Regions from separate parts of the Thauera sp. JM12B12 genome, predicted to be linked through region 2. Evidence: predicted binding sites of a transcription regulator. Region 2 holds the regulator's gene; the other holds the start of a gene.

Region 1 (13,911 bases), 930 kb from region 2:
CCGGATCGAGGTATTCGAGCTCGCTCGCCATCCACACGATGCCCGCCGCCAGTGCGACCGGCGCGGAAAGCTTGACCGCACGTTCGCCCACGCGCGGCCCCTCCCCGTCCGTGGCGCAGCCGGCAAGCAGCGCCACGGCAGTGGAAACGGCAAGCGCAGCGCGACGCATGGCTCAGCTCAGGTAGTTGAAGAGCGACAGGCCCGTCGTCTTCAGGAAGGACTGCTGCGCGGCCTGCAGGTAAGTCTGCTGCTGGGTCAGGCGGGAGATGGCCTCGTTGTAGTCGAGGTCCTGCAGGTTCGACAGCGTAGTGGCGTACTGCAGGTCGAGGTCGCTGCCGATGAAGCCGAGCTGCTCGACCTCGACGAGTTGCGAGCCAATCTGTGCGCGCGTGGTCAGGACGCGGTCGAGGCTTGCATCCAGACCGTCCAGCGCATCACTCACAGCGCCGCTCACCGCACCACCAGCCTCCAGCGCACTGACAAACTCGCCGAGCACCTTGAATACGCTGTCGTTCTCGCCTCCGAACACCGTCTCACCACCGAAGCTCACCGGCATGAAGCGCGATGACGATACCTGCATGGTCCGCGTACCCTGATCTCCTTCGTATTTGGCGCTATCGAAGACGGGTTTCGCTGGGTCAGCCGGTGTCACCGAAAGCCCGGCAAAAGGCACAGTATTCGACTTGTAGCCAGCGAACAGGTAGTCACCGTTGGCGTCACGCGTGTTCGCGATGGCGAGCATCGCGTCAAACTGCGCGCGAAGATCGGTGGCAATCGACTTGCGGTCCGAATCCGACAGCGCGGGATTACCCGCCGCCAACGCCCTTTCGCGCGCGTACTGGATGATCTCGCCTGCACCCACCAGCTGCCCCTCGACCAGCTTGAGCGCGTCTTCGGCGTAGCCCTGGTTGGTGGCGAACTGCTGGTTGACGCTGCGCGACTGGGTGACGTCGAGCGCGCGTGCCGAGGCCACCGGGTCGTCGGCCGGCGTGAGGATCTTGCGCCCGGTGGCGATCTGCTGCCCCGTGTAGAGCAGTGCTGCGGACTGCATCTGCAGGGCGCGCACGCCCTGGTCGTAAATCATGTTGGTCGATACACGCATGATGCGTTCTCCCTCAGCGGCCGATCGCCAGCATCTCGTCGAACAGGCGCTGCGCCACCGACATCACCCGTCCCGCCGCCTGGTAGGTCTGCTGGAATCGGACCAGGTTGGCGGCCTCCTCGTCCAGGTTCACACCCGATACCGAATCCCGCGCCGCCGTAGCCTGCGCCAGCAACGAGCCCTGCGTGCGCTCGCCCGCCTGCACCTCTCGCGTCTTGCTGCCAATCTTGGCCACCATCTGAGCATAGGCGTTGTTGAGCGTGGCCGTGGGGGTTCCTGTTGTGCCGGCACCGAACATCAACTTCTCGGTCTGTAGCGCGCCGAGCAGCGCCGCATTGCGGTTGTCGGCGATGCCCCCCGCGTTGTCGGCAAACGTGATGCTGTCTGTAACGGCAGGTGTCCCGGAAAGCTTGAATTCAAAGGCGAACCCAAGGGTGTTGTCCCTGAGCGTGAACACCTTTCCACCGCCTTCCGTCGCGGGCTGGTAAGTCGCATCTCCAACGAAGGAGTACGGCGCGACAGTTCCGAGCGTAAATACACCTCCAGCCTCCGAGAACGTCATCGGAATGGAAAAGTCCTTGAGCGCTCCGCTGAGCTCCGCCATGCCGTCAACATTCGTCACGCGAACGTCGGAGACACGCGCGGAACCCGCATTGCCCTCGGCAACGCTAACGCTGACCGGCGCGGCCGCAGCGACATCGCGCGGATCCGTGACCGCCATCGCGATGCTCGAGGCGGCGTAGCGTGTCGGATAGACGAATACGCGCTGGCCTGCCGCCACACCACCGAGCCCACTCAAGCTCAAACCGCCGAAGGTGGCTTCACCCGCCCCATTAACGGTGAGCGGACGCGTATCCCCGCTGCCGATGTCGGTGATTGAATAGCTGCCTGCATCGTTGCGAATCTCGTAATCGCTCCCGGTGAGCGCGGCCAGTTCCGCCGGATCGATCCGGACCCCCACGCCGCTGGAGCCAGGCTCCACGCGTGGTTGGCCGAGAGAGAAGAAGTTGCGGCCGAGTTCCCCATCGAGGTCGATGCCCAGCTTGTGCTGCTCGTTGAAGGCAGTCGCCAGCGTGGTGGCGATCAGTCCCAGGCTGCGTTGCGCCGGCTCCATGCCATCACGGCGCACCGCGAGCAGGCCGCCAAGCTCGCCGCCGGTGATCAGATTCTCGGCCAGCGGTATCTTGCTGCCGCCGGAGCCGCTGATCAGTACCATCGGCCGGCCGTTCTCGTCGAGCGTGTCGCCCATCGACAGCTCCTTGGCCGTGGTGCCCAGCACCAGCGCTTGCCCCGAACCGATGAAGATCGACAGCGAGCCATCGCGCTGCGGGACCGCATTGACCTTCACCAGCTTGTTGAGCTCGGCGATCGCCTGGTCGCGCTGGTCGAGCAGGTCGTTGGCCGCCCCGCCGCCCGCGCTGCTCTGCGACACGGCGATACGCTGGTTCAGCTCGGCGATCGCGGCCGCGTAGCCGTTGATGCTGACCATCGTCGTCGCGATGTCGGTCTCGACGCCCTGGGCAATCTCGCCGATGCGCGCATCGAGGGTCTGGAAGCGTGCGACCAGCGTCTCGCCGGAGGAAATCAGCGCCTGCCGCGCGGCAACGTTGGTCGGGTTGGACGACACGCTCTGCAGCGCACCGAAGAACTCGTTGAGCGCCGGGGTGAGGCCGGTGTCGGAATCCGCGAGCACGTTGTCGACCTGGGAGATGAAGCGGTTGTATGCCGCATATTCCGCGCGCCGGTTGTCGGCGCTCAACACCTGGGTCTCGAGCAGCTCGCTGTAGGCGCGCTTGACGCCGGTGATCTGCGTGCCGGTGCCGAAGAAGGCGCCGCCGAAGTACTGCGGATCACGCGCCTCCTGGGTGACGCTCTGGCGGTGATAGCCCGGCGTCGCCGCGTTGGCGATGTTGTGGCTCGTGGTGTTGAGGTAGGCCTGCGAGGCATTCAGGCCGGTGAGCCCGATGTTGAGCAAGGACGACATGTTGTTTCCCTGATGCGCTGGTTTCAGGCCTTACATGCAAGATCCCTGCCAGCCCCCGTCAGCCGCGCGATCAGCCCGCCATCGCGAGCGCATTGCGCAAGGTATTGCCGCCGATGATGCGGGTGAGCTTGTCGGCGTACATCGGATCGGTGGCGTAGCCCGCGTCCTGAAGGCTGCGCGCGAACGCGGCCGGATCGGTCTGCCCGAGCACGTCGGCGTAGCGCGGGCTGCGTGAGATCAGGTTGGCGTAGTCGCGGAAGGACTCGGCATACGAACCATAGGCGCGAAAACGCGAGGCCTCGGTGTAGGCCTGGCCGTTGGCGTACTCGACGACGTCACGCGCCACGGTGCGACCGGTCCAGGCGCTGCCGGCCTTGATGTTGAAGAGGTTGTGGCTCGGGCTGCCGTCGGCATGGCGCAACTGTTTCTGCCCCCAACCGGTCTCGAGCGCGGCTTGCGCAACCATGAACTGCGGCGGGACGCCGGTCTTGCGGCTGGCCTCCACCGCATGCGGCCACACCTCGGCGACGAAATCCCTGGCCGATTGCGAGACCGCGCCGGTGGCGTCGCGTGCGCTGCGCACGGCCGCGTTGAGCCGGGCCTCGAGCGCCGCCTTCTCGTAGATCGAGGCCGCGGAGAAACGCCCCGCCCCAACCCCCGCGCCCATGCCCGGCACGCGTGCCGCTTCCGGCAAACCGGCAAGGTCGGCAGCGGCAGAAGCTTCCAGCTCACGCGCGCGGACGGCAGGAATTGCCGGTCGGCGGACGACGTTGGCGAGATCGAAGCCATTGTTGCCGGCACGGGCGATGCCATTGTCCCCTACGCCGCCCGCAGCCTCGGCCGCCTGGCCGTCGACGGACGATCCGGCCCCCGCAGGCCCGGTCTTGCCGCCGAGCTGGCGAAAGATGACCTCGGACAGGCCGGTGCCTCTGGCCTGAGACATGTTCAGCGCCATCTGCTGGTCGAGCAGGCTCTGGTACATCTTGGTCTGCTCGCTGTCCATCAGGCTGCTCGCCGGCGTCGCGTCGCGCATGGACTTCATGACCATCTGCAGGAACAGCGCCTCGAACTGCTTGGCCGCGGCCCGCAAGGCGGCATCGGACTCACCGTCGGTGCGCGCCAGGCGCTTGAGATCGCCGAGCGAGTTGGGGTCGAAGGCGTTGAGCTGGAAGCCGGCGTTCATGGCTGCGCCCTCAGATCACCTCGAGCTCGGCGCGCAGCGCGCCGGCGGCCTTCATCGCCTGCAGGATGCTGACGAGGTCCATCGGCTTGGCGCCGAGCGCATTGAGCGCCTTGACCACGTCGGCGAGGTTGGTGCCGCCGCGCAGATTGAACAAGGCCCCACCGTCCTGGGCGATGTCCACCTGGCCGGTCTGGGTGACGACTGTCTGGCCGCGCGAGAGCGGCGCGGGCTGGCTGACCTGGGCCTCGGTGTTGACGGTGACGGTGAGGTTGCCGTGCGCGACCGCCACGTTCTGCAGCGTGACGCGCTGGTTCATGACCACCGAGCCGGTGCGCGAATTGACGATGACCTTGGCCGCCTGTTGCACGGGCGTGACCTCGAGGTTCTCGAGCTGCCCCAGGAAGGCGACGCGTGCGCTCGAGTCGGCCGGCGCGCGCACCTGGATGCTGCGCCCGTCGAGCGCGCGCGCGGCGCCCGGGTAGGCGATGTTGATCGCATCCACCACCCGGCGTGCGGTACCGAAGTCGCTGTCGTTGAGTTCGAACGTGACGGTATCGCCCTCGCCGAGCGCAGTCGGCACGCCGCGCTCGACGGTGGCGCCACCGGGGATACGGCCTGCGGAGAGATGGTTGATGACCTGCGAGGCGCCGCCGCCCTGCGCGCCCGCGCCGCCCACCGCCATGTTGCCCTGGGCGATCGCGTACACCTGGCCGTCGGCACCCTTGAGCGGCGTCATCACCAGCGTGCCACCGCGCAGGCTCTTGGCGTTGCCGATCGAGGACACGGTGACATCGACCTGCTGCCCGGGGCGCGCAAACGGCGGCAGGGTCGCCGTGACCATCACCGCGGCGACGTTCTTCAGCTGCAGGTTGGTGCCCGGCGGCAGGGTCACGCCCATGTTGCCGAGCATGTTGATGATGCTCTGCACGGTGAAGGGCGTCTGCGTGGTCTGGTCGCCCGAGCCGTCGAGACCCACGACCAGACCGTAGCCGACGAGCTGGTTGTCGCGCACGCCGGCGACCGAGGCGAGGTCCTTGATGCGCTCGGCTGCGGCCTGCGAGGCGCCGGTGTAGAAGATGCTGGCCGCGATGAAGGCCACCGCGGCACGTAACAGCAAGGAGACGAGGTACGACATGGTGCGGCTCCTCAGAACGGCATGATGGCGACGAAGAAGCGCTGCAGCCAGCCCATGGTGTTGGATTCATCGATGAAGCCGCTGCCGCGGTATTCGATGCGCGCGTCGGCGACCTGGGTGGACTGCACGGTGTTGGCGGCGGTGACGTTGTTGGGGTTGATCACGCCCGAGAAGCGGATGAATTCGTTGCCCTGGTTGATCGCCACCATCTTCTCGCCCGACACCAGCAGGTTGCCGTTGGGATAGACGTCGATCACGGTGACGGTGATCGTGCCGTTGAAGGCGTTGTTGGCCGCGGCTGCGCCCTTGCCGGCGAAATCCGACTCCGCATCGGCCTCGAGCTCCAGGCCGTTGAGGCCGCGCAGCGGCAGGCGGCTGATCGGCCCGATGCCGGCCGTCATGCTGCCGTTGCGGGTGGCGTTGGCGTTGGCGCTCTTCTGCGCGGTGTTGCGCTCGACGAGGTTGATGGTGATGGTGTCGCCCACCTGGCGCGCGCGCCGGTCCTCGAACAGCGGCCGGGCCTGGGCCGCCTGGTAGATGGCACCGGTAGCGGGCAAGGCCTGCGCGCGAGCCTCCGGGCGCGCCGTCATCGGCTGATGCACCGCGGTCGGCGGGGTCGGGTAGATCGACGCGCAGCCCGAGGCGAGGAGCAGCGCAGCGAGCGAAAGTACGGAGGAACGCATCATCACGGCGGTTCTCAGAGCTGGGTCAGCCGGCCGAGCATCTGGTCGGAGGTCGAGATGGCGCGCGAGTTGAGCTCGTAGGCGCGCTGGGTGACGATCATGCTCACCAGCTCTTCGGCGACGTTGACGTTGGAGACCTCGACGTAGCCCTGGTTGAGCACGCCGGCGCCGTTGGTGCCGGGCTGGGTGGGCGTGGCCACGCCGCTGGAGGCGGTCTCGTAGAACAGGTTCTCGCCCGCTGCCTGCAGGCCGCCCGGATTGACGAAGGTGGCGAGCTGGACGGCGCCGATCTCGACCGGCGCCACCCCGCCGGCCTGCAGCACGCTCACCGTGCCGTCCTTGCCGATCGTCACCGACAGCGCGTCGGCCGGAATGTTGATGTTGTCGGCGAGCGTATAGCCGCTGGCGGTGACCACGTTGCCCTGGCTGTCGAGCTGGAAGGCGCCGTCGCGGGTATAGGCGGTGGTGCCGTCGGGCATCGCGATCTGGAAGAAGCCGTTGCCCTGCACCGCGACGTCGAGCGAACCGCCGGTCTGCTGCAGCGTGCCCTGGGTGAAGATGCGCTCGGTGGCCACGGGCTTGACGCCGGTGCCGATCTGCAAGCCGCTGGAGATCTGCGTCTGTTGCGTCGACTGCGCGCCGGGCTGGCGGATGGTCTGGTACAGCAGGTCCTCGAAGATCGCGCGCTGGCGCTTGAAGCCGTTGGTGGAGACGTTGGCCAGGTTGTTGGAGATCACGTCCAGCGAGGTTTGCTGGGCATCCAGCCCGGTACGGGCGGTCCACAGTGAGCGGATCATGATGGTTTCCTTTGCCGTGCGTTGCCGGTGCGGCAGGATTTGCCGGCGATTTCTTGCCGTATTGCTGCCGGTTTGCCGATTTTTCGATGGAATCAGTTTAGGCCTGCGCCGTCACCGAGCATCCCGCGATAAGCAACGCAAAAACCGTGCTAATCCATCCTCTGAGACCGACGCTCAGGCGCGATCAGCGCGGCGCGAGCACCTGGGCGGCGGCGCGATCGTTCTGCTCGGCGGTGGACAGCATGCGCGTCTGCATCTCGAACTGACGAGCGAGGGAGATCATCTGCACCATCTGATCGACGACATTGACGTTGCTGCCCTCGAGGTAGCCCCCGGCGACGCGCACGCCGGGATCGGCCGGCGCCGGCGCCCCGCCCTGCACCCGGAACAGTCCATCGTCGCCGCGTACCAGGTCTGCTTCGGGCGGGTTGACCAGCTTGAGCTGGGCGACGACGTTGACCACGCCGGGCTGGTCGGGCTGCGAGGCGGACACCGAACCGTCGGCGCCGATCGTGATTTCGGTGTCGGGCGGCAGCGTGATCGGCCCGCCGTCGCCCAGGACCGGCCTGCCGTCGCGGGTCTGCAGCACGCCGTTGGCGCTCACGTCCAGGCTGCCGTTGCGGGTGTAGGCCTCGGTGCCGTCGGGCATCTGCACCGCAAGCCAGCCCTTGCCGGCAAGCGCGACGTCGTAAGGGCGGCCGGTGAACTGGAGGGGCCCTTCGGTGAAGTCGTTGGCGATACTGGCGTCGACCGTGAACGCGCGCGTGCGCAACGCCTCGGTCTGCACCTCGACCGCGCGCAGCTTGTGCAGCTCGGCGCGGAAGCCGGTGGAATTGACGTTGGCGAGGTTGTGCGCGACCGCCGCCTGCTGGTCCATGGTGCCCTTGGCGCCGGTCATCGCGGTGTAGATCAGGCGGTCCATCGCTGGCCTCTTGCGTTATCGACGGTTCAGGCTCAGCGCAGGTTCACCAGGGTCTGCAGGATCTGGTCCTGCGCCTTGATGGATTGCGCGTTGGCCTGGTAGTTGCGCTGCTGGATGATCATCTGCACCAGCTCCTGGGTGAGCTCGACGTTGGCGTCCTCCACCATGCCGGAGGAGATCACGCCCGCCACGCCCTCGCCGGGCTTGGTCGGGGCGGTGAGGCCGGAGTCGAGCGTCGCCTCCCAGTAGTTGTTGCCGATCGAGTTCAGCGCGTTGGGATTGCGGAAGGTCTGGATGGCGAGCTGAGCGAGCGCGACCGTCTCGCCGTTGGTGTAGCGCCCGGTAAGGACGCCATCGCGACCGACGGACACACCCGCCAGTTCGCCGCCGGTGTAACCGTTCTGCGTGAGCTCGGTGATCAGGTAGGGCCCCCCGATCTGACGCATGCTGCTGAAGTCCGTGTAGAAGCTGATCGGGGACGCGCCCGGCGTATAGGCCGCGGGAACGTTGATCGGGGATGTGGCGCTGGGGCCGACGATCGGCGTCTGGATCGTACCGTTCTCGTTGAAGGTCAGGGTCCAGAGGACACTGGGGTCGGACACGGCACCGGTCAGGGGATCGACCCCCAGCGGATAGTCCCCATCGACGCTGGTGAACACGTTCCAGGTGTTCTGGGCGCCACCCTGGCTCACGTTCTCCTTCACGAAGTAGAAGGAGAATTCGTGCGACTTTCCGAGGCTGTCGAACACCTCGATCGAGGTCGAGAAGTTGTAGGTGCGTGCATCGCGCCAGGCGTCGCTGGCCGGCACGCCGAGCGGCCGGGGGAATTCGAAGGTATTGCCAAGCAGCGCGGAGTAGGCCTCGGCCGGACTCAGTGAGTTCGCGTCCAGGTTTCCACCGACGTCGATCCTGCTCGTGGTCTGCGGCAGGGAGCCGATGATCGGAATCTGGACCTCCTTGAGGCCGCCGACCGGGCTGGGCAACTGCCCGACCGCCGCCGGACTCTGGAAACCCATCAGCTTCTCGCCGGTCGGCGTGATGATGAAGCCGTCCTTGTCGAGCTCGAACTGCCCGTTGCGCGTGTAGACGTTCGGACCATCCGCACGACCGATGATGAAGAAGCCGTCGCCATTGATCGCCAGATCGAGCGGATTGTTGGTGGTGGTGAGATTGCCCTGGGTGAAGGACTGTCGGACCGCGCCGAGCGTGCTGCCGGCGCCGACCTGCGTGCCGGAGACCGACCCGGTCAGCGACGCCGCATAGACGTCCCCGAAGATCGCCCCGCCGCTCTTGAAGCCCACGGTGTTCGTATTGGCGACGTTGTTCGAGATGATGTCCAGGGCCTTGGAGGAAACGTTGAGGCCACTCAAACCTTGCTGGAAAGACATGATCGGGGCTCCGGATCAGAGGATCTGCTTGATGTCGTCGTACTTGAAGATGCCGAGCGAGCCGACCTGGAAGTCGGTGCCGGCGGCGCCACGGATCACGCTGGTGACCGGGCCGAACTCGAGGGTGCGGCCGGTGACCTTCTCGCCCTCCAGGGTCGCGCTCAGCTCCAGGGTGTAGACGCCGTCTGCGGCGCGCGAGCCATCGTTGGCGGTGCCATCCCAGACGAAGTTCTGGCTGCCGGCGGCGACATCGTCGAGCTGGATCTGCTTCACCTCCAGCCCGGAGGCGTCCTTGATCGACAGCACCACCTTGTCGGCCGCGGTGTCGAGTTCGAAGCCCCCGATCGCGCCCGACTCGGTCAGCGCGAGCTTCCGCCCTTCGACCAGCACGCCGCGCCCGACCAGCGCCGCAGCCTGCATCGAGTCGTTGGCGTTCTGGCTGTCGACGAAGGACTGGAACATCTTGTTCAGGCGCTCGATGCCATCGACCGTGCTCATCTGCGCGAGCTGCGAGGTGACCTCGGCGTTCTCCATCGGGTTGAGCGGGTCCTGGTTCCGGAGCTGCGTGGTGAGCAGCGTCAGGAAGCGCGCGTTCATGTCCTCGGAGGCGGCCGCGTCGGCCTTCTTCTCGCGGGTGTTGATGTTGGCAAGCACGCTGGCTGCGGTGCTCTGGGCGTTCGATACGGTGCTCATTCCTCTCTCCTGCTCGCGGCGGTCTCCGCGTCACGGCCGGCCTTCGATCACCGACGGGTGATCACGACTGGCCAATCTGCAAGGTACGCTGAAGCAAGGTCCGTGCCGTGTTCATCACCTCGGCGTTGTTCTGGTACGAACGCGAGGCGGAGATCATGTTCACCATCTCCTCGACGACGTTGACGTTGGGCATCTCGACGTAGCCATCGGCGTTGGCAGCGGGGTTGTTCGGTTCATACACCAGCCGCAGCGGCGCGGTACTCTCCACGACGCCGGCCACCTGCACGCCCACGGCAGCGGGGCCTGCGACCGGCTGCGCCGAGAACACCACCTGCTTCGCGCGGTAGGGCTGACCGTCCTCGGCCGTCACGCTGTCGGCGTTGGCGAGGTTCGAGGCCGTGGTGTTGAGCCGCAGCGACTGCGCATTGAGCGCGGAGCCGGCGATCTGGAAGACGTTGAGCATGCTCATGGTGATTCCCCTTACTGGCCGGTGATCGCGGTGTTCATCGAGCGCAGCATGCCGTTGATGAAGGTGACGCTGGCCTCGTAGTGCAGCGCGTTCTCGGCGAAGTTGGCGCGCTCGACGTCCATGTTGACGGTGTTGCCATCGACCGCGGACTGCAGCTCGGGCCGGTAGCCGGTCAGGCTCTCCAGCGTCGGCGCGCTGCCGCCGGCAATGTGTCCGGGCCGGGTCGTGGCGAGCGCGACGCCGCCGCCCCTGGCCGTATTCAGCGCGCCCTGCAACGCAGACCGGAAGTCCACGTCCCTGGCCTTGTAATTGGGTGTGTCGGCGTTGGCGATGTTGGAGGCGATCAACTGCTGGCGATGGGCCTGCAGGTTGAGGGCGGTCTGGTGGAACTGGATGCTCCGGTCGAAGAGGGTCTTCATCGCGCTGACTCCTTGGGCGAGGCGATCGGCAAGCTCCGGTCGCAGTTTCCATGCCAGCCATGTTAGCCGGCAGGCGGCAGCCCTCTTTTGCCGATAAACGGCGGAAACACCGGCCAATTTCGCCGCTACCACCCGGCAAGCCTTGCCGCTCGCCGCGGGTGATGGCGCGCCGCGGGCATGCGCGGTTGCCTCACGGACCGGCGTCGTGGTGCAATCGGGCCATGCCCAGCCGACCTGATCGCCCCACCGCCCCCCGTCCGCTTCGCTTGATCGCCCGTGGCGTCTTGCTCGCTGCACTCGGCCTGCTCGCCGTGCCCGCGGGCGCGCAACAGCCGTCCGGCGCGGTCGAAGCCCGCGTGCTCGAATTCCTGCACCGGCAAGCCGCAGGGCTGCCGGGCGAAGTGACGATCCAGGTCAGTCCGCTCGATCCGAACAACCAGTTGCCAGCCTGCGCGGCGATCGAGCCCTTCCTGCCTGCGGGCACCCGGGCCTGGGGCCGGATCAGTGTCGGGGTGCGCTGCGATTCGCCGGTCACCTGGACGGCCTACCTGCAGGCGCAGGTGGCCGTGGTCGCGGACTACCTGGTTGCCGCCCGCCCGCTGCGTGCCGGGCAGGTGCTCGGCCCCGCGGACCTCGGCCAGCGCCGGGGCGACCTCACCGCCCTGCCCGACAACCTGCTCACCGACGGCACGCAGGCGATGGGCCACCACACCCGCATCGCGATCGCCGCTGGCAGTCCGCTGCGCGGCGACATGCTGCGTGTGCCGCACGCGGTACGTCAGGGCCAGACGGTGCCCGTCGTCAGCAGCGGTCCTGGCTTCCGCGTAGCAAGCGAAGGGCGCGCGATGAACAACGCCGCACCGGGCGAGAGCGTTCGCGTGCGCCTTGCCAACGGACAGGTGGTCACCGGCATCGCCCAGGCCGGCGGCAGCGTGGAGGTGGCGTTCTGAGCGGTCGCGGCGCGCCCCATCGATAAATCCCTAAAGTTTTGTCGCGCGACGCCGAAAAGAACGTCAGAGTCATTCTGTATGGGAACCGCGCCATGAAGATCGAAAGCACGGGCAAATCGATTGCCCCCAGCGCCACAGGCGAGGCCCGCCCGCGCAACCCGGCAGGTCCGGCCACGACAGTCTCCGGCGGTAGCGAGAAGGTTCAGCTTTCTTCGCTGTCGGCCAGCCTGCAGAAGGCCGAAACGGTCATCGCGCAGACGCCGGTCGTGGACAAGCAGCGCGTCGAGGAGATCAAGCAGGCGATCGCCAACGGCGATTTCAAGGTGGACGCCGGTCGCATCGCCGATGGGCTGATCGCCAGTGTCCGCGAAATGCTGGCTAACCAGCGCTGATCATCGCCAGGCGATGAACCGCAGCCCCGCCGCACCCACGCCCGCCGATCAGCAGCGCCTCGCCCTGCTGATCGAGGCGGAGGCGATCCAGCTCAGGGAGTTCATCGCCCTGCTCGAGCAGGAGGAGGCGCTCCTGAGTTCCGGTGACACCGACGCCCTGCTCGCACTCGTCCCCGACAAGAACGAGCGCTACCGCCGCCTGCAGCGCCTGTCGGACGACCGCGCGCTACTGCTCGGCCGGCTCGGGCTCGTCACCACGGATGCGAGCATCCGCAGCCTGCTCGACGGGCTGCCGCGCGTGCTCGGGCGCTGGGACGAAGTGCTCGGCCTCGCACGCACGGCGAGCGAACGCAATGCCATCAACGGCAAGCTGATCCTCGAGCGCATGGCGCACAACCAGGCTGCGCTGTCGGTGCTGCTCTCGGCAGCGGACCAGGCGCCCCTGTACGACGCCGAAGGCCATACACGGGCCGTGGGTGGCGGGCGCATGCTCGGCAGCGCCTGACTGAACATCCATTCAGTTCCAGCCTCAGTTTCGCCCGCGCCTCTGCTATCCTCTCGGCCTTCGTGAAACCCGACGGGCCTGCAGCATGGCTGGCAAGCAAGACACCCCCAAGCAGTACGACGAATCCTCCTTCCGCGTCCTGAAAGGACTCGAGCCGGTGCGCGAGCGCCCCGGCATGTACACCCGCACCGACAGCCCGGCGCACATCATCCAGGAAGTGATCGACAACGCCGCCGACGAGGCGCTCGCCGGCTTCGCGAAGAAGATCCACGTCACGCTGCACCAGGACGGCTCGGTCACCGTGGCCGACGACGGCCGCGGCATCCCGGTCGGCCTGCACCCCGAGGAAGGCGTGCCGGTGGTCGTGCTCGCCTACACCCGGCTGCACGCCGGCGGCAAGTTCGACAAGCGCGAGGGCAACTCGGCCTACGCCTTCTCCGGCGGCCTGCACGGCGTGGGCGTGTCGGTGACCAACGCGCTGTCCACCCGCATCGAGGTCGAGGTCAAGCGCGAGGGCAAGATCCACCGCATCGACTTTGCCGACGGAGGCGAGACCATCAGCCCGGTACGCGTCGAAGGCGACTGCGGCCGCCAGACCGGCACCCGGGTCCGGGTGTGGCCCGATGGCAAATACTTCGAATCGCCGCGCGTGCCGATGAACGAGCTCGAGCGGCTGCTGCGCTCGAAGGCCGTGCTGCTGTCGGGCGTCGCGGTGCGGCTCGACATCGAGCAGGCCAGCGGCCCAGCGCTGACCAAGACCTGGTCCTACCCCGAAGGCCTGGCCGGCTACCTGAAGGAGCTCGCCGGCGACGTCGAACCGGTGGCGCCGATCTTCACCGCCGACAAATACGCCGGCAAGGACGACCCCACCTTCGCCGCCGGCGAGGGCGCGGCGTGGGCGCTGGCCTGGTTCGAATCGCCGGTGCCGAGCGAGTCCTACGTCAACCTCATCCCCACCGTGAACGGCGGCACCCACGAATCCGGCCTGCGCGCCGGCGTGTTCGAGGCCATGAAGTCCTTCATCGACCACCACACCCTGCTGCCGCGCGGCGTCAAGCTGCAGCAGGAGGACGTGTGCGGGCGCATGAGCTTCGTGCTGTCGGCGCGCCTCCTGGACCCGCAGTTCCAGGGCCAGGTGAAGGAAAAGCTCAACTCGCGCGAGGCGGTCAAGCTGGTGTCCTCGCAACTGCGCGACCCCTTCGAGATCTGGCTCAACAACCACGTCGAGGCCGGCCGCGCGATCGCCGAGCTGTCGATCAAGCAGGCCCTTGCCCGCCAGAAGAGCGCGC
Region 2 (15,792 bases):
ACCCCGCCGCGTGGGAGCGGCCTTGGCCGCGAAAGCGGCGCTTGATCTTGCGACATTCGCCGGCAAGCCCGCTCCCGCAGAGAGTTGCTCCCACATAAGGGATCTCGCTGCCCTCCCTGCCCCGCTTTCGGAGACCGAACATGCCCGCCCTGCCCTCGCTCCCCCGTCCGCCCCTGCCCGCCGCGCTGCTCCCCGGCAGCCTGCGCCAGCGCATCGGCGAACGCCTGGAGGCCTTCCGCGTTCCCGACTTCACCGTGCCCGCGGCGCTGGCCAGGCTCGTCGCCCGCCTGCCGCAGCAGCCGCCCACCCATGCCCTGACGCTCGCGCTCAACCTCGCGCTGGGCCGCATCCTGCCGCGCGACACCCTCGAGCCGCTGAGCGGACGCCACCTGCAGATGCGCGTGCTCGATGCCGGACTGACGCTCGACTTCAGCCTCACCGAGACGGGCTTCCGCCGCGCCAGCCCGCCCACGGGCACGAAGCCCGACCTCGTCATCTCCGCCACCACCCGCGACTTCATCGCGCTGGCGCTGCGCGAGGAGGACCCCGACACACTGTTCTTCAGCCGCCGCCTGCGCATGGAAGGCGACACCGAGCTCGGACTGCTGGTGAAGAACACGCTCGACGCGGTCGACTGGGACGCGCTCAAGAACAGGCTCGCCGGGCGGCGCTGAGCCGCGTCTGCGCAAGAGCTGCCTACGGATGACGTGGGCGGACCTGCTCGCGCATGGAGCCCCCTGAACCGCTTCAGGCAGGCTTTGCAGGAGGGGCCTGCCCGCGAATGGTGCATCCTGAACCGCTGCGGGCAGGTTCCTTGTGGGAGCGGGCTTGTCCGCGAATGCAGACCGGAGCCAGCACTTTCGCGGGCCAGCCCGCTGCCATGCGGTGCGGCGCCGCTCGCCGCGATCGCCCCGCTACGCGTGCATGGACGATCCGTGCGCTGCCGCGTGTGCGGTAAGCTAGGCGCCCGTCCCCACTCCGGCCCCCGCTCCCGGCGCCGCACCTCGCAATGCCCTCCGAGTTCGACCTGATCCGGCGCCACTTCACCCGCGCCCCCCGCCACACCGACCTCGCCGTCGGCGACGACGCCGCGCTGCTGCGCGCCCAGCCCGGCTCGCAGCTCGCGGTGACGACCGACATGCTGGTGGCCGGCACCCATTTCTTCGCCGACACCGACCCCGAGGACCTCGGCTGGAAGACGCTCGCCGTCAACGTCTCCGACCTCGCTGCGATGGGCGCACGTCCGCGCTGGGCCTTCCTCGCGCTCGCGCTCCCGGTCGCGGACGAAGCCTGGATCGCCGCCTTCGCGCGCGGCTTCTTCGCCTGCGCCGGCGCGCACGACATCGACCTCGCCGGCGGTGACACCACGCGCGGGCCGCTCACGCTGTCGGTGACCCTGCTCGGCGAAGTTCCGCAGGGCGCAGCGATCACGCGTGCGGGCGGGCGCCCCGGCGACGACCTGTGGGTATCGGGGCAACCCGGCCGGGCCGCGCTCGGCCTCGCCGCGCTCCGGGGCGAGACCGCCTTGTCGCCAGCGGGTCACGCGACCTGCATCGCCGCGCTGCAGCGCCCGCAGCCGCGTGTCGCGCTGGGCCTGGCGCTGCGCGGGCTGGCCTCCGCGATGCTGGACGTCTCCGACGGCCTGCTCGGCGATCTCGGCCACATCCTGGAGGCCTCGGGCACGGGCGCCCGCATCGACGTGGCCGCGCTACCACTGCCTGCGCTGGTCGCCACCGGAGCCGACCCTGCGCTCGCCCGGCGCAGCCTGCTCGGCGGCGGTGACGACTACGAACTGCTGTTCACCGCGCCGGCCGCATGCCGCGCCGAGGTGGAGGCGCTCGCCCTGCGCCTCGGGCTGGCACTGCACCGCATCGGCGAGCTGACCGCCGAGGCGGGTGAGCTCCGGCTGCACGAGGCCGACGGCACGCTCGTACGCAGCGCCCGCACGGGCTACGATCACTTCTGCTGACACGCACACGCTCGGCACCCCGCCTGGGCGGCGACCGCCTCCCGCATACGACCCCCGATACCACCATGCGCCCCACCCTCCGCCTGATGATGAGTCACCCCGCCCACTTCATCTCGCTCGGCTTCGGGTCCGGGCTGTCGCCATGGGCGCCGGGCACGATGGGCACGCTGCTGGCATGGGCGCTGTACCCGCTGATCCGCACGCCGCTGTCGGAGTTCGTGTTCCTCGCCCTGCTCGTCAGCCTCTTCGTCGCCGGTGTGCTCGCCGCCGAGCGCACCGGCCGCGCGCTCGGCGTGCCCGACCATGGCGGCATCGTCTGGGACGAGATGGTCGCAACCTGGCTGGTGCTCCTGTTCGCCCCCAAGACCGTGCTCTGGCAGGCGACGGCAGTGGCGCTGTTCCGCTTCTTCGACATCGTCAAGCCGCCGCCGGTGCGCTGGGCCGACCGCAGCTTCAAGGGCGGCTTCGGCGTGATGTTCGACGACCTCGTCGCGGCCGGCTATACCCTGCTCGCGCTCGCCATCCTGGTCAGTCTGATCGGAGTCTGAACCGATGACCGACACCGAACTCGACATCCTCGCCGCCCGGGTCGGCACCGCCCTGGCAACACGTGGCTGGCGGCTCGCCACCGCCGAGTCGTGCACCGGCGGCTGGATCGCCGAAGCGATCACCGCGGTAAGCGGCAGCTCGGCCTGGTTCGACCGCGGCTTCGTCACCTACTCCAACGAGGCCAAGGCGGACATGCTCGGGGTGGCGACCGCGACGCTCGCCACCCATGGCGCGGTCAGCGAGGCGACCGTGCGCGAGATGGCCGAGGGCGCCCTGGCCCGCAGCCTCGCGCAGTGCGCCGTGGCGGTCTCGGGCGTCGCCGGCCCGAGCGGCGGCACCGCGACCAAGCCGGTCGGCATGGTCTGCATCGGCTGGGCCGTCCACGGCCAGCCTACCCGGACCATCACCGCACGGTTTCCCGGCGACCGCGCCGCGGTGCGTCGGCAGACGGTCATCCGCGCGCTCGACGGCATCCTCCAGCTGGCCGCGCAGCAGCGCTGACGGCGCTCCCGCGCTTGCGCGGCAGCTATTCTTTTGGCATAACCACGCGGCACTGGCGCGCGCCCGCGGAAGCGCGGCGCGAAAAATCTTTGCCTGTTCTTTCATACAGGCCTTAGACTGGCGCCATGCACGAGGCAGGCCCGCACGCCTGCAATCTTTGTGCCATAATCGGCTCAACTTACAGGACGCATTTCCATGGACGACAACAAGGCCAAGGCCCTCGCCGCTGCGCTCTCGCAGATCGAAAAGCAGTTCGGCAAGGGTTCGATCATGCGCATGGGCGACGGCAACGTCGAGCGCGACATCCAGACCGTCTCCACCGGCTCGCTCGGGCTCGACATCGCGCTCGGCCTCGGCGGCCTGCCGCGCGGTCGCGTGGTCGAGATCTACGGCCCGGAATCCTCCGGCAAGACCACGCTCACCCTGCAGGTCATCGCCGAGATGCAGAAGATGGGCGGCACCGCGGCCTTCATCGACGCCGAGCACGCGCTCGACGTCGGCTACGCCGAAAAGCTCGGGGTGGACATCGAGGACCTGCTGATCTCGCAGCCCGACACCGGCGAACAGGCGCTCGAGATCGCCGACATGCTGGTGCGCTCGGGCGGGGTGGACATCGTGGTGGTCGACTCGGTCGCCGCGCTCACGCCCAAGGCCGAAATCGAAGGCGAGATGGGCGACCAGCTCCCCGGCCTGCAGGCGCGCCTGATGTCGCAGGCACTGCGCAAGCTCACCGCGAACATCAAGCGCACCAACACGCTGGTCATCTTCATCAACCAGATCCGCATGAAGATCGGCGTGATGTTCGGCAGCCCCGAGACGACCACCGGCGGCAACGCGCTCAAGTTCTACGCCTCGGTGCGCATGGACATCCGCCGCACCGGCACGATCAAGAAGGGCGACGAGGTGGTCGGCTCCGAGACCCGCGTCAAGGTGGTCAAGAACAAGGTGTCGCCGCCGTTCAAGGAGGCGCACTTCGACATCCTCTACGGCGAGGGCATCTCGCGCGAGGGCGAGATCATCGACCTCGGCGTCGAGCACAAGATCGTCGACAAGTCCGGAGCCTGGTACGCCTACCAGGGCGACAAGATCGGCCAGGGCAAGGACAACTCGCGCGAGTTCCTGCGCAACAATCCGGCACTGGCGCGCGAGATCGAGAACAAGGTCCGCGTTGCCGTCGGCCTGCCCGAAATGCCCCCGGCCACGCCGGCTGCGCCGGCGCCGGCCGAGGCCTGACTGCCGCGCGTCGAGCATGGGCGAGCCCAGCCTGCGCGAACGCGCCCTCCGCCACCTCGCCCGGCGTGACCACTCGCGGGCCGAGCTGGCGAGGAAGCTCGCCGCCCATGGCGACGCCGACGAGATAGAGGCGGTCATCGAACGCATGGGCGAACTCGGCCTGCAGTCCGACAGCCGCTATGCCGAGGCCTTCGTGCGCGGCAAGGCGGCGCGCTTCGGCACCAGCCGGCTGCGCAGCGAGCTCGCCCGGCGCGGCATCGAGCGTGACCTGATCGACGCGGCGCTCGCTGGCGAGTGCGTAGAATCGGAAGCGGAGCGTGCCCGCACCGTGTTGCGCAGCCGCTTCACCGAACCGCCCGCCGACGCCCGCGAATGGGCTCGCCAGGCGCGCTTCCTGCAAACCCGCGGCTTCGCGCCCGACCTGATCCGCAAGCTGCTGAAAGAGCCCTACGATGAGTCTGCTTAAGGTCGCCGGCCTGCAAAAGCGCTACAAGGCGCGCACCGTCGTGCACGACGTCGGCTTCGAGGTCGGCTCCGGCGAGGTGGTCGGCCTGCTCGGTCCCAACGGTGCCGGCAAGACCACCTGCTTCTACATGATCGTCGGCCTGGTGCGCGCCGACGGCGGCCAGATCACCCTCGACGGCAAGGACCTCACCCACCTGCCGATCCACGCTCGCGCGCGACTCGGCCTGTCCTACCTGCCGCAGGAAATGAGCGTGTTCCGCAAGCTGACGGTGGCCGAGAACATCCAGGCCGTGCTCGAGCTGCAGAACCTGGAGAAGCGCCAGGTGGGCGAGCGCCTCGACGAACTGCTGCACGAACTCGGCATCCACCACCTGCGCAACAACACCGCGATCTCGCTCTCCGGCGGTGAACGCCGGCGCTGCGAGATCGCGCGCGCGCTGGCCACCGACCCGCGCCTGATCCTGCTCGACGAGCCCTTCGCCGGCGTGGATCCGATCGCGGTGATCGACATCCAGAAGATCATCCGCTTCCTCAAGGAGCGCGGCATCGGCGTGCTGATCACCGACCACAACGTGCGCGAGACGCTCGGCATCTGCGATCGCGCCTACATCATCAGCGAAGGCCGCGTGCTCGCCAGCGGCCAGCCCACCGAGATCATCGACAACGAGCGCGTGCGCCAGGTCTATCTCGGCGAGCACTTCCGCCTGTGAGCGCACGCAGCGGACCGACGCGATGAAGCCCAGTCTCCAGCTCAAGCTCTCCCAGCACCTCACGCTGACCCCGCAGCTGCAGCAGTCGATCAAGCTGCTGCAGCTGTCGACGATCGAGCTCAACCAGGAGATCGAGCGCATCCTGCTCGAGAACCCGATGCTCGAACGCGAGGACGGCGACGGCGCGGACTTCGCTCCGAGCCCGCCCCCCACACCCTCGTCCGAACGCGAGTCGAGCAGCGAGAGCGCCGCCGAATCGCCCCCGGCCGACAGCGCGTCGCGCGAGGGCGGCGAGGGCAGCAGCGAGGACGAAGGCATCGACTGGTCCAACGTCGGCACCGGCGCATCCAGCCGCAGCGAGAGCGACGACGACGATGTCGACTACCAGGATCTGCAGGCCGCGAGCACATCCCTGCGCGAACACCTCGACCAGCAGGTGGCGCTGTCGCCGCTCAGCGACCGCGACCGCGCCCTGGTGCGCTTCCTGATCGAGGCACTCGATGACGACGGCTACCTGCACCAGCCGCTCGAGGACCTGCTCCAACTGCTGCCGCCCGAGTCCGAGGTCGATCTCGACGAGCTCACCATCGCCCTCCACCACGTGCACAACCTCGAGCCCGCCGGCATCGGCGCCCGCAGCCCGCAGGAATGCCTGGCGCTGCAGCTGCGCACGCTGCCCGACTCGCCGATCCGCGCGCTCGCCCTCGACATCGCCACGCGGCACCTCGAGCTTCTCGCCGACCGCAACTTCGCCCGCATCAAGAAGCTCACCGGCTGCGACGACGACGCCCTGCGTGCCGCGCAGGCGCTGATCTGCAGCCTCGACCCCCACCCCGGCTCGCGCTACTCGAACACCGAGACGCGCTACGTGCTGCCCGACGTCGTCGTGCGCAAGCTGCGCGGGCGGTGGACGGTCACGCTCAACCACGACGCCATGCCGCGCCTGCGCATCAACCGCCTGTACGCCAGCCTGCTGCAGCAGAACCGCGGCCAGGGCGGCGGACTCGGCGGCCAGCTGCAGGAGGCACGCTGGCTGATCAAGAACGTGCAGCAGCGTTTCGACACCATCCTGCGCGTATCCCAGGCCATCGTTGACCAGCAACGGCAGTTCTTCGATCATGGGGACGTGGCGATGCGGCCACTCACCCTCCGGGAGATCGCGGACCAGCTCGAGCTGCATGAATCCACCGTCTCGCGCGTCACCACGCAGAAGTACATGGCGACCCCGCGTGGCGTGTTCGAACTCAAGTATTTCTTCGGCAGTCATGTCGCCACCGACACCGGTGGAGCTGCATCCTCGACGGCGATTCGGGCGCTGATCCGCCAGCTGGTGGATGCCGAAGACAGCAAGAAGCCGCTGTCCGACGCCAAGATTGCGGAAGTTTTGGGCCAGCAGGGTATCGTGGTCGCGCGGCGGACGATCGCCAAATACCGCGAGTCCCTCAATATCCCGCCGGTCAGTCTGCGCAAATCCATCTGACAACAACAGGAGTTACCATGAATCTCAACATCACCGGGCGCCACGTGGAAGTCACCCCCGCCATCCGCGACTACGTGACCACCAAGCTCGACCGCGTCATTCGTCACTTCGACAACGTCACCAGCGTCTCCGTGATCCTCTCGGTCGAGAAGCTCAAGCAGAAGGCCGAAGTCACCCTCCACGTGCGCGGCAAGGACCTCTTCGTCGAGAGCGACGACGCCGATCTCTATGCCGCCATCGACGCGATGACGGACAAGCTCGACCGCCAGGTGCAGAAGTACAAGCAGAAGCAGTCCGACCACAACCACGAGACGCTGAAGCACCAGACCCCCGAAGCCTGACGCCTGCGTTGCAGCCCCACGTCCGGGGTGTGGTTATAATGCGCGCGTTTTCACGACGCGATCTCCACTCGCCCCGGACCGTCTGCCCGCCCTGCGCGGCAGTCCCGAAATCCCGGGCGTTGCGCGAGCCAACCTGCGAATGAGCCTCATATCCCAACTCCTGCCACTGTCCAATGTGGTGGTCGATCTCGACGCGAGCAGCAAGAAGCGCGTCTTCGAGCAGGCTGGCCTGCTGTTCGAGAACAACCAGGGCATCGCCCGCAGCACCGTGTTCGACAGCCTGTTCACCCGCGAGCGGCTTGGCTCGACCGGTCTGGGCCAGGGCATCGCGATCCCGCACGGGCGGATCAAGGGCCTGAAGGAGGCCGCCGGTGCGTTCCTGCGCCTGGCGACCCCGGTGCAGTTCGACGCCCCCGACGGGCGGCCGGTGAGCATGCTCTTCGTACTCCTCGTCCCCGAGCAGGCCAACGAGACGCATCTGCAGCTCCTGTCGGAGCTGGCACAGATGTTCAGTGATCGCGAGTTCCGCGAAGCCCTGCAGAGCGCACCCGACAGCGCCCACATCCACCAGATGTTCCTCAAGTGGGACGCCGATGCGGCAAACCAGCGTAGCGCGGCTGTATGAGGCGCACCGCGACAGCCTGAGCCTCAGCCACGTCAGCGGCCGCCTCGACGCGCGGCTGTCGGTCGGCGAGGAGCGCATCTGGCCGGCCGACCTCGTCGGCCACCTCAACCTGATTCACCCCACCCGCCTGCAGGTGCTCGGCACCGCAGAGCTGGCGTGGGCGCAACGTCAGTCCAACGAGAAGGTGGCACGCCACCTCAACGAGATCCTCTCCGCCCGCCCGCCCGCGATCATCGTCGCCGATGGCTGCGAGGTGCCAAACATCATCCACGGCATCTGCGAGGCGCACGACGTGGCGCTGTTCACCGCCCGCCACCCTTCGGCCAGCGTCATCGACCAGCTGCGCCTGTACGTGTCGCGCGAACTCGCCGAGAAGGTGTCCCTGCACGGCGTGTTCATGGACGTGCTCGGCGTCGGCGTGCTGATAACCGGTGACTCGGGTGCAGGCAAGTCCGAGCTCGGCCTGGAGCTCATCTCGCGCGGCCATGGACTGGTCGCCGACGACGTCGTGGAGTTTTCGCGCGTCGCCCCCACCGTGCTCGAAGGGCGCTGCCCCGAGATGCTGCAGGACTTCATCGAGGTGCGCGGCCTCGGCCTGCTCAACATCCGCACCATCTTCGGCGAGACCGCATGCAGGAGGAAGATGCGCCTGCGCCTGATCTGCCATCTGGACCGCCGCCAGCCCGGCCCGGACGATCCCTGCCGGCTGCCACTGCAGCAGGAGACGCAGGACATCCTCGGCGTGAGCATCGCGCGCGTGGTGCTGCCGGTCGCCGCCGGACGCAACCTGGCGGTCCTGCTCGAGGCCGCGGTACGGTCGACCATCCTGCAACTGCGCGGCATCGACTCCACGCAGGAGTTCATCGAGCGCCAGATGCGCGCGCTGCGCAAGGCCGAGGACGACAGCGCCGCCTGAACGCGCCGCGTCCGCGGGGCTGTTACCGAGCGGCAGCGCACTTGCGGCTCGCCGGCCGCGGCTGTTACCGTCGACCGCTTTACAGCAGCGCACTGGCCGGCCATGATCTCCCCCACGGATTACCTGGAACGCATCCTCAACGCACAGGTGTACGACGTCGCGATCGAGACGCCGCTCGACTTCGCGGCCAATCTCTCGGCCCGTGCCCACAACCGCATCTTCCTCAAGCGCGAGGACATGCAGCCGGTGTTCAGCTTCAAGATCCGCGGCGCCTACAACAAGATGGCCAAGCTCTCGCCCCAGGCGCTCAAGCGCGGCGTGATCTGCGCCTCGGCCGGCAATCACGCCCAGGGTGTGGCGCTGTCGGCGGCCAAGCTGGGCGTGCGTGCGGTGATCGTGATGCCGAGCACCACGCCGGCAATCAAGATCGACGCCGTGAAGGCGCGCGGCGGCGAGGTCGTGCTCGCCGGCGAGTCCTATTCGGACGCCTACGCCCACGCGCTCGAGCTGGAGAAGGCCGAGAAGCTCACCTTCGTCCACCCCTTCGACGACCCCGACGTGATCGCCGGCCAGGGCACCGTGGGCATGGAGATCCTGCGCGCGCATCCCAAGCCGATCCATGCCGTGTTCTGCTGCGTCGGCGGCGGCGGGCTGATCGCGGGCGTGGCGGCCTACATCAAGCGCCTGCGACCGGAGACGAAGATCATCGGCGTCGAGGCGGTCGACGCCGACGCCATGACCCAGTCGCTCGCCCAGGGCCGGCGGGTCAGCCTGGATCAGGTGGGAATCTTCGCCGACGGCGCGGCGGTGAAGGAGGTCGGCGCCGAAACCTTCCGCCTCTGCCAGCAGTATGTCGACGAGATGATCGTGGTCGACAACGACGCCATCTGTGCGGCGATCAAGGACGTGTTCGAGGACACGCGCTCCATCCTCGAGCCCGCCGGCGCGCTCGCCGTGGCCGGCGCCAAGGAGTACGTGCGCCGCAACAAGCTGCGCGACAAGAACCTGGTGGCGGTGGCCTCGGGCGCGAACATGAACTTCGACCGCCTGCGCTTCGTCGCCGAGCGCGCCGAGCTCGGCGAGCAGCGCGAGGCCGTGCTGGCGGTCACCATCCCGGAGAAGCCGGGCTCGTTCAAGAAGTTCATCAGCGTACTCGGCAACCGCAACATCACCGAGTTCAATTACCGCTACGCCGACCCGCATCAGGCCCACATCTTCGTCGGCGTGACCGTCCACAACCGCAACGAGGTCGCCCGCCTGGTCGAGATGCTCGAGCGCCACGAACTGCCCGCCCTCGACCTCACCGACGACGAGCTCGCCAAGACCCACGTGCGCTACATGGTGGGCGGGCGCGCGCCGCAGGCGGAGAACGAGGTGGTGTATCGCTTCGTGTTCCCGGAGCGCCCCGGCGCGCTGATGAATTTCCTCTCCAACCTGCGCTCGGACTGGAACATCTCGCTGTTCCATTACCGCAACCACGGTTCGGACTTCGGCCGCGTGCTGGTGGGCATGCAGGTACCGCCCGCTGACAAGGTGGCATTCGACGATTTCCTGCAGCGCCTCGGCTACGAATACGTCGCCGAGGGCGACAACCCCGCCTATCGCCTGTTCCTGTCCGGCAGCTGATTCACGCGTGGCGCGCAGTCACGCGCGCGGCTGCATCACGCCGGCTTCCGTGACCACCCACTGCATCGGGCGGTCGTACCGCTGCGGGTGGGTGTCCGGCACCCGCCCGATCTCGAAGCCCACCCCCACCGCGATCGTCTGCATGCACGCCAGCGTGCGGTCGAAGTAGCCACCGCCATAGCCGATGCGATAGCCGCGCGGATCGAAGGCGTTGAGCGGGATCAGCAGCACCTCGGGACTGACCGGCTCGCCTTCGGCCGGATGCGGGATGCCGTGGCGGTCGAGCGGCATCGGCACGCCGGGCCGCCAGCGCCGGAACACCATCGGCGCGTGTCGCTCCAAGACGACCGGCAGGGCAGCCACGCGCCCGCCGTCGGCAGCGAGCCAGTCCGCCACCCATGCGCGCAGGTCCGGCTCGGCGCGATAGGGCCAGCAGAACCCGATCGAGCGCGGTGCGAGCGTCTCGACGAGACCGTCGAGATGCGCGACGAGGCGCTCGGTCAGCGCCTCGCGACGCTGGGCAGGGACGGCCTGGCGAAGCTTGAGGGCGTGCTCGCGGAGTTGTTTGCGCTTTGCAGCATAGTCGGGCTCGGGTGGGGAAAATGCGGTCATGGCTTGTGGTATGGTAGGCCCGCAATGGAGGCGTCATCAGGCATGAGAAAGGCATTCGGGGCAGCATTGTTCGCTGCAACATTACTGCTTCCCGCGGGCGTATCCGCACAGCTCGGCAGCGAAACCGGCGCCGACCGTATCGTCACCGCCCGCGAGGCCCTGCGCAAGGGCGACCGCGCCACGCTCGAGCGCCTCGCCGCGGTGCGCGAGGACCACGTTCTCGATCCGTATCCGCGCTACTGGCTGCTCGTCAACCTGCTCGCCCGCCCCGAGCCCGTTCCGGTCGCCGCGCTCGAAGCCTTTCTTGCCGAGGAAGCCGGCAGCAATCTCGCCGAGCGCCTGCGCGCCGACTGGCTGCGCCGCATGGCCGAGGATGGCGACTGGCCCGGTTTCCTGCGCCTCTACCCCGCCCTGCGGAACCCCGACGGCGAGCTGCGCTGCTCCGCGTGGACGGCGCGCATCCTCAGCGGCGACCGCAGCGCGCTCGACGAGGTCGCCCAACAGTGGGCCGGCCTCACCGAGGCCCACGCCGCCTGCGACCTCGCACTGCGCAGCGCGGTGAGCAGCGGGCAGGTCAGCGAGGACCAGGTGTGGCAGCGCATCCGCCGTCAGGTCGATACGCGCAGCCCCGCCGCCGCGCTCGCCAGCCTGTCCATGCTCCCGGCGGGGAGCGCGCCCAGCCAGGCCGATCTCGATCAGGCGATCCGCTCCCCGGCCCCCTGGCTCGACCGCCTGCCGCCCAATTTCGCCGTGACCCGCGCCGGCCGCGAGCTCGCCCTCGTCGCCCTGGCCCGCCTCGCACGCGAGGACATCCCGGCTGCGCGCCTGCGCCTGCTGCGCATCCAGGACCGCCTGACTGCCGACGAGCGCAGCTACGCCAATCTGGTGATGGCGATGCATGCGGCCATCGACCGCCTGCCCGAGGCGGGCGCCCTCTATGCGGCCGCCGGCGACATCGAGATGACCGCGCAGCAGCGCGCCTGGCGGGTGCGCGCGGCACTGCGCGCACGGGACTGGCGCGAGGTGCGCAACGCGATCGCGGCCCTGCCCGCCGACGAGCGCGAGCAGCCGGAGTGGATCTACTGGCTTGGCCGCGCCGATGCCGCCGCCGGCAATCGCGACGCCGCCGATTCCCTGTTCGTGCGCATCGCCGGCGAGGCGCATTTCTACGGCATGCTCGCCGCCGAGGAGCTCGGCCAGCCCTTCATGCCGCCGCCGGCCACCCCGCCGCTGCCGCGCGCCAAGCTCGACGAAGCCGAGCGCGATCCCAGCCTGCGCCGTGCGCTCGCGCTCTACCAGCTCGACCTGCGCACCGAGGCGCTGCGCGAATGGGTGTGGGGCGTACGCGAGCGCGACGAACAGTTCCGCATCGGTGCCGCCCACCTCGCGCTGCGCCACGAGCTCTACGACCGCGCCATCAATACGGCCGAGCTCGCCAACCCGCGCAGCAACTTCGAGCTGCGCTTCCTGACCCCCTACCGCGATCGCATCGAACCCCAGGTGCGCGCGCAAGGGCTGGACCTGGGCTGGGTGTATGGCCTGATGCGTCAGGAGAGCCGCTTCGTGATCCCCGCGCGTTCGAGCGTGGGCGCGCGCGGCCTGATGCAGGTGATGCCGGCCACCGGCAAGTGGGTGGCCAACAGGATCGGCCTGTCCGGCTACCACGACGGCCTGCTGAACGACCCCGATACCAACGTGCTGCTCGGCACCAGCTACATGCGCATCATTATGGAAGACCTCGACGCGCACCCGGTGCTGGCAAGCGCCGGCTACAACGCCGGACCCGGACGCGCCAAGCGCTGGCGCGACCTGCAGCCGCTCGAAGGGGCGATCTACACCGAGACCATCCCTTTCGACGAAACCCGCGACTACGTCAAGAAGGTGCTCGCCAACGCGGTCATCTACTCGGCGATGCTGGAAAAGCGGCCGCAGTCGCTCAAGGCGCGGCTCGGCACGATCGCGCCGACGCCTGCCAGCGAGTAAGCTCACGGGCTGGACGCTTCACAAAACCATCAATCACCCGCCAAGAGTCCATACATGAATCCGAAACGCGTCGTCATCGTCGGCGGCTCCGGCTTTATCGGCAGCGCCATCGCCAACCGCCTGTGCGAAGCAGGCGTCAAGGTGCTCATCCCGACCCGCCGCCGCAGCCGCGCCGGCCACGTGCTGCTGCTCCCGAACGTCGACGTCGTGGAGACCGACGTGCATGATCCGTCGGCGCTCACCCGGCTGTTCGAGGACGCGGACGCGGTCATCAACACCGTCGGCGTGCTGCACTCGCGCCCGGGTTCGCCCTTCGGTCCGGACTTCGCCCGCGCCCACGTCGAGCTGCCGCAGAAGATCGTCGCCGCCTGCCGGACGGCCGGCGTGGCGCGCCTGGTGCACATCAGCGCCCTCGGCGCCGGTGCCGACGCCCCCTCCGAATATCAGCGCTCCAAGGCCGCCGGCGAGGTCGCGATCCGCGCCGCCGGCCCGGAGATCGACTGGACCATCCTGCGCCCCTCGGTCGTCTTCGGTCGCGGGGACAGCTTCCTGAATCTGTTCGCCGACCTCGCGCGCCTGTTCCCGGTGCTGCCGCTCGCCGGCGCCAGCTGCCGTTTTCAGCCGGTGTATGTGGAAGACGTCGCCGAGGCGGCGTGGCAGAGCCTGATCCGCAGCGAGGCGGCCGGTCAGACCTTCGAGCTTGCCGGCCCCACGGTCTACACGCTGCGCCAGCTCGTGGAGTACGTCTCGTCCCTGGTCGGCAAGCCGCGCCCGGTGATCGCCCTGCCCGAGGGCATCGGCATGCTGCAGGCCCGCCTGATGGAGCTTGCCCCGCAGCCCCTGATGAGCCGTGACAACGTGCGCTCGATGCGCGTGGACAATGTCGCCAGCGGCACGCCCCTGCCCTTCGGCATGCCCCCCACCGCGCTCGAGGCGGTCGCCCCCGCCTGGCTCGGCGAGGCCGGCCCGCGCGCCTTCTACTACCCCTTCCGCCGCCAGGCGCGGCGCTGAACCTCCCAACCACGTGACCCGGAGCACACGATGAAGCTCATCATCGGCAACAAGAACTACTCGTCCTGGTCCCTGCGCGCCTGGCTGGCTGCGCGCGAGGGCGGCTTCCACTTCGAGGAAATCCGCATTCCGCTGTTCATCCCCGGCAGCCGCGAGCGCATCCTGTCGCACTCGCCCTCGGGCAAGGTGCCCTGCCTCATCGACCACGGCCTCGCGGTATGGGATTCGCTCGCCATCGGCGAGTACCTCGCCGAGAAGAACCCCGCCCTGCTGCCCGCCGACGCCGCGGCCCGCGCCGTCGCCCGCGCGGTGACCGCCGAGATGCACTCGGGCTTCCAGAACCTGCGCAGCCGCATGCCGATGAACATCCGCAAGGACTACACCGGCTTCGGCCACAGCCCCGAGGTGGATGCCGACATCGCGCGCGTCGTGGCGATCTGGGAAGACTGCCGCACCCGCTTCGCCAAGGAAGGCCCCTACCTGTTCGGGCGCTTCAGCCTCGCCGATGCCGCCTTCGCCCCGGTCGCCTTCCGCTTCCAGACCTATGGTGTCAAGCCCGCGGGCGCTGCCGGCGAATACCTCGCCACGCTGCTCGCGAATCCGCACATGCAGGACTGGACCGCCGCGGCGCGCGCCGAGACCGAATCGATCCCGGAAGAGGACCTCTACGGCTGATGCAGGCCTACATCGTCGGCGGGGCGGTGCGCGACGCCCTGCTCGGGCTGCCGGTCAAGGACCGCGACTGGGTCGTCGTCGGCAGCACCCCGGAAGAGATGCGCGCGCGCGGCTTCCGCCCGGTCGGGCGCGACTTCCCGGTGTTCCTGCATCCGGACAGCAACGAGGAGTACGCGCTCGCGCGCACCGAGCGCAAGTCCGGCCACGGCTACACCGGCTTCGTCTGCCACGCCGCGCCCGAGGTGACGCTGGAAGAGGATCTGCTGCGCCGCGACCTCACCATCAACGCGATCGCGCGCGCCGAGGACGGCACGCTGATCGATCCCTACGGTGGCCAGCGCGACCTCGCCGCGCGCGTGTTCCGCCATGTGTCGCCGGCCTTCGCCGAGGACCCGCTGCGCGTCCTGCGCGTGGCCCGCTTCGCTGCCCGCTTCACGGATTTCACCGTGGCGCCCGAGACCCTGGCGCTGATGCGACAGATGGTCGCCGCCGGCGAGATCGACCACCTGGTCGCCGAGCGCGTGTGGCAGGAGCTGGCGCGCGGACTGATGGAGGCGCGCCCCTCGCGCATGATCCGCGCGCTGCGAGACTGTGGCGCGCTCGCTCGCCTGCTGCCCGAACTCGACCGCCTGTTCGGCGTGCCCCAGCCGGAGAAACACCACCCCGAGATCGACACCGGTGAGCACGTGCTGCAGGTGATTGACGCCGCGGCCGCCAGCGCACAACCGCTCGCGGTACGCTGGGCCTGCCTGCTGCACGATCTCGGCAAGGCCGACACCCCCGCGCACCTGCTGCCCCACCACTACGGCCACGAGGCGGCCAGCGCACGGCGTGCGCGCGAGGTGTCGGAGCGCCTCAAGGCGCCCACCGACTGCCGCGACCTCGCCGAGATGGTGGCGCGCGAGCACGGCATCCTCGCCCGCGCCGCGGAGCTGCGCCCGGAGACCATGGTCAGGCTGATCGAGCGCTGCGACGGCCTGCGCCGCCCGGAACGCTTCCTGCTCATGCTCGAGGCCGCCGCCTGCGACCAGGCGGGGCGCATCGGCGCGATCGCCGCGGCGACGAGACCTTTGACACGCTGGCCGGCCGCGCTGGC

The links. The regulator sigma-54, encoded in region 2, starts transcription at its own class of promoters, with help from an activator protein. The targets are predictions, from matches to a motif close to TGGCACGCTTNCTGCTNA.
Region 1: the regulator sigma-54 is predicted to act here: its motif matches at 7,019-7,036, upstream of flgG (flagellar basal-body rod protein FlgG).

Annotation. Positions count from the first base shown of each region.
Region 1 is NZ_CP154859.1:1,565,592-1,579,502, reverse strand. It holds gene AAG895_RS07065 (hypothetical protein) at 1-169, opposite strand, end outside; gene flgL (flagellar hook-associated protein FlgL) at 173-1,102, opposite strand; gene flgK (flagellar hook-associated protein FlgK) at 1,116-3,086, opposite strand; gene flgJ (flagellar assembly peptidoglycan hydrolase FlgJ) at 3,157-4,269, opposite strand; gene AAG895_RS07045 (flagellar basal body P-ring protein FlgI) at 4,280-5,404, opposite strand; gene AAG895_RS07040 (flagellar basal body L-ring protein FlgH) at 5,416-6,087, opposite strand; gene flgG (flagellar basal-body rod protein FlgG) at 6,102-6,884, opposite strand; gene flgF (flagellar basal-body rod protein FlgF) at 7,069-7,806, opposite strand; gene flgE (flagellar hook protein FlgE) at 7,839-9,194, opposite strand; gene AAG895_RS07020 (flagellar hook assembly protein FlgD) at 9,210-9,887, opposite strand; gene flgC (flagellar basal body rod protein FlgC) at 9,949-10,356, opposite strand; gene flgB (flagellar basal body rod protein FlgB) at 10,368-10,775, opposite strand; gene flgA (flagellar basal body P-ring formation chaperone FlgA) at 10,997-11,725, shown strand; gene flgM (flagellar biosynthesis anti-sigma factor FlgM) at 11,818-12,117, shown strand; gene AAG895_RS06995 (flagellar protein FlgN) at 12,131-12,622, shown strand; gene AAG895_RS06990 (DNA topoisomerase IV subunit B) at 12,708-13,911, shown strand, end outside.
Region 2 is NZ_CP154859.1:637,412-653,203, reverse strand. It holds gene AAG895_RS02875 (SCP2 sterol-binding domain-containing protein) at 141-674, shown strand; gene thiL (thiamine-phosphate kinase) at 1,010-1,969, shown strand; gene AAG895_RS02865 (phosphatidylglycerophosphatase A) at 2,035-2,517, shown strand; gene AAG895_RS02860 (nicotinamide-nucleotide amidohydrolase family protein) at 2,522-3,019, shown strand; gene recA (recombinase RecA) at 3,215-4,252, shown strand; gene recX (recombination regulator RecX) at 4,269-4,718, shown strand; gene lptB (LPS export ABC transporter ATP-binding protein) at 4,705-5,427, shown strand; gene AAG895_RS02840 (RNA polymerase factor sigma-54) at 5,450-6,907, shown strand; gene raiA (ribosome-associated translation inhibitor RaiA) at 6,925-7,248, shown strand; gene ptsN (PTS IIA-like nitrogen regulatory protein PtsN) at 7,388-7,873, shown strand; gene hprK (HPr(Ser) kinase/phosphatase) at 7,842-8,789, shown strand; gene ilvA (threonine ammonia-lyase, biosynthetic) at 8,892-10,415, shown strand; gene AAG895_RS02815 (5-formyltetrahydrofolate cyclo-ligase) at 10,434-11,027, opposite strand; gene AAG895_RS02810 (transglycosylase SLT domain-containing protein) at 11,070-13,010, shown strand; gene AAG895_RS02805 (complex I NDUFA9 subunit family protein) at 13,065-14,021, shown strand; gene AAG895_RS02800 (glutathione S-transferase family protein) at 14,052-14,696, shown strand; gene AAG895_RS02795 (multifunctional CCA addition/repair protein) at 14,696-15,792, shown strand, end outside.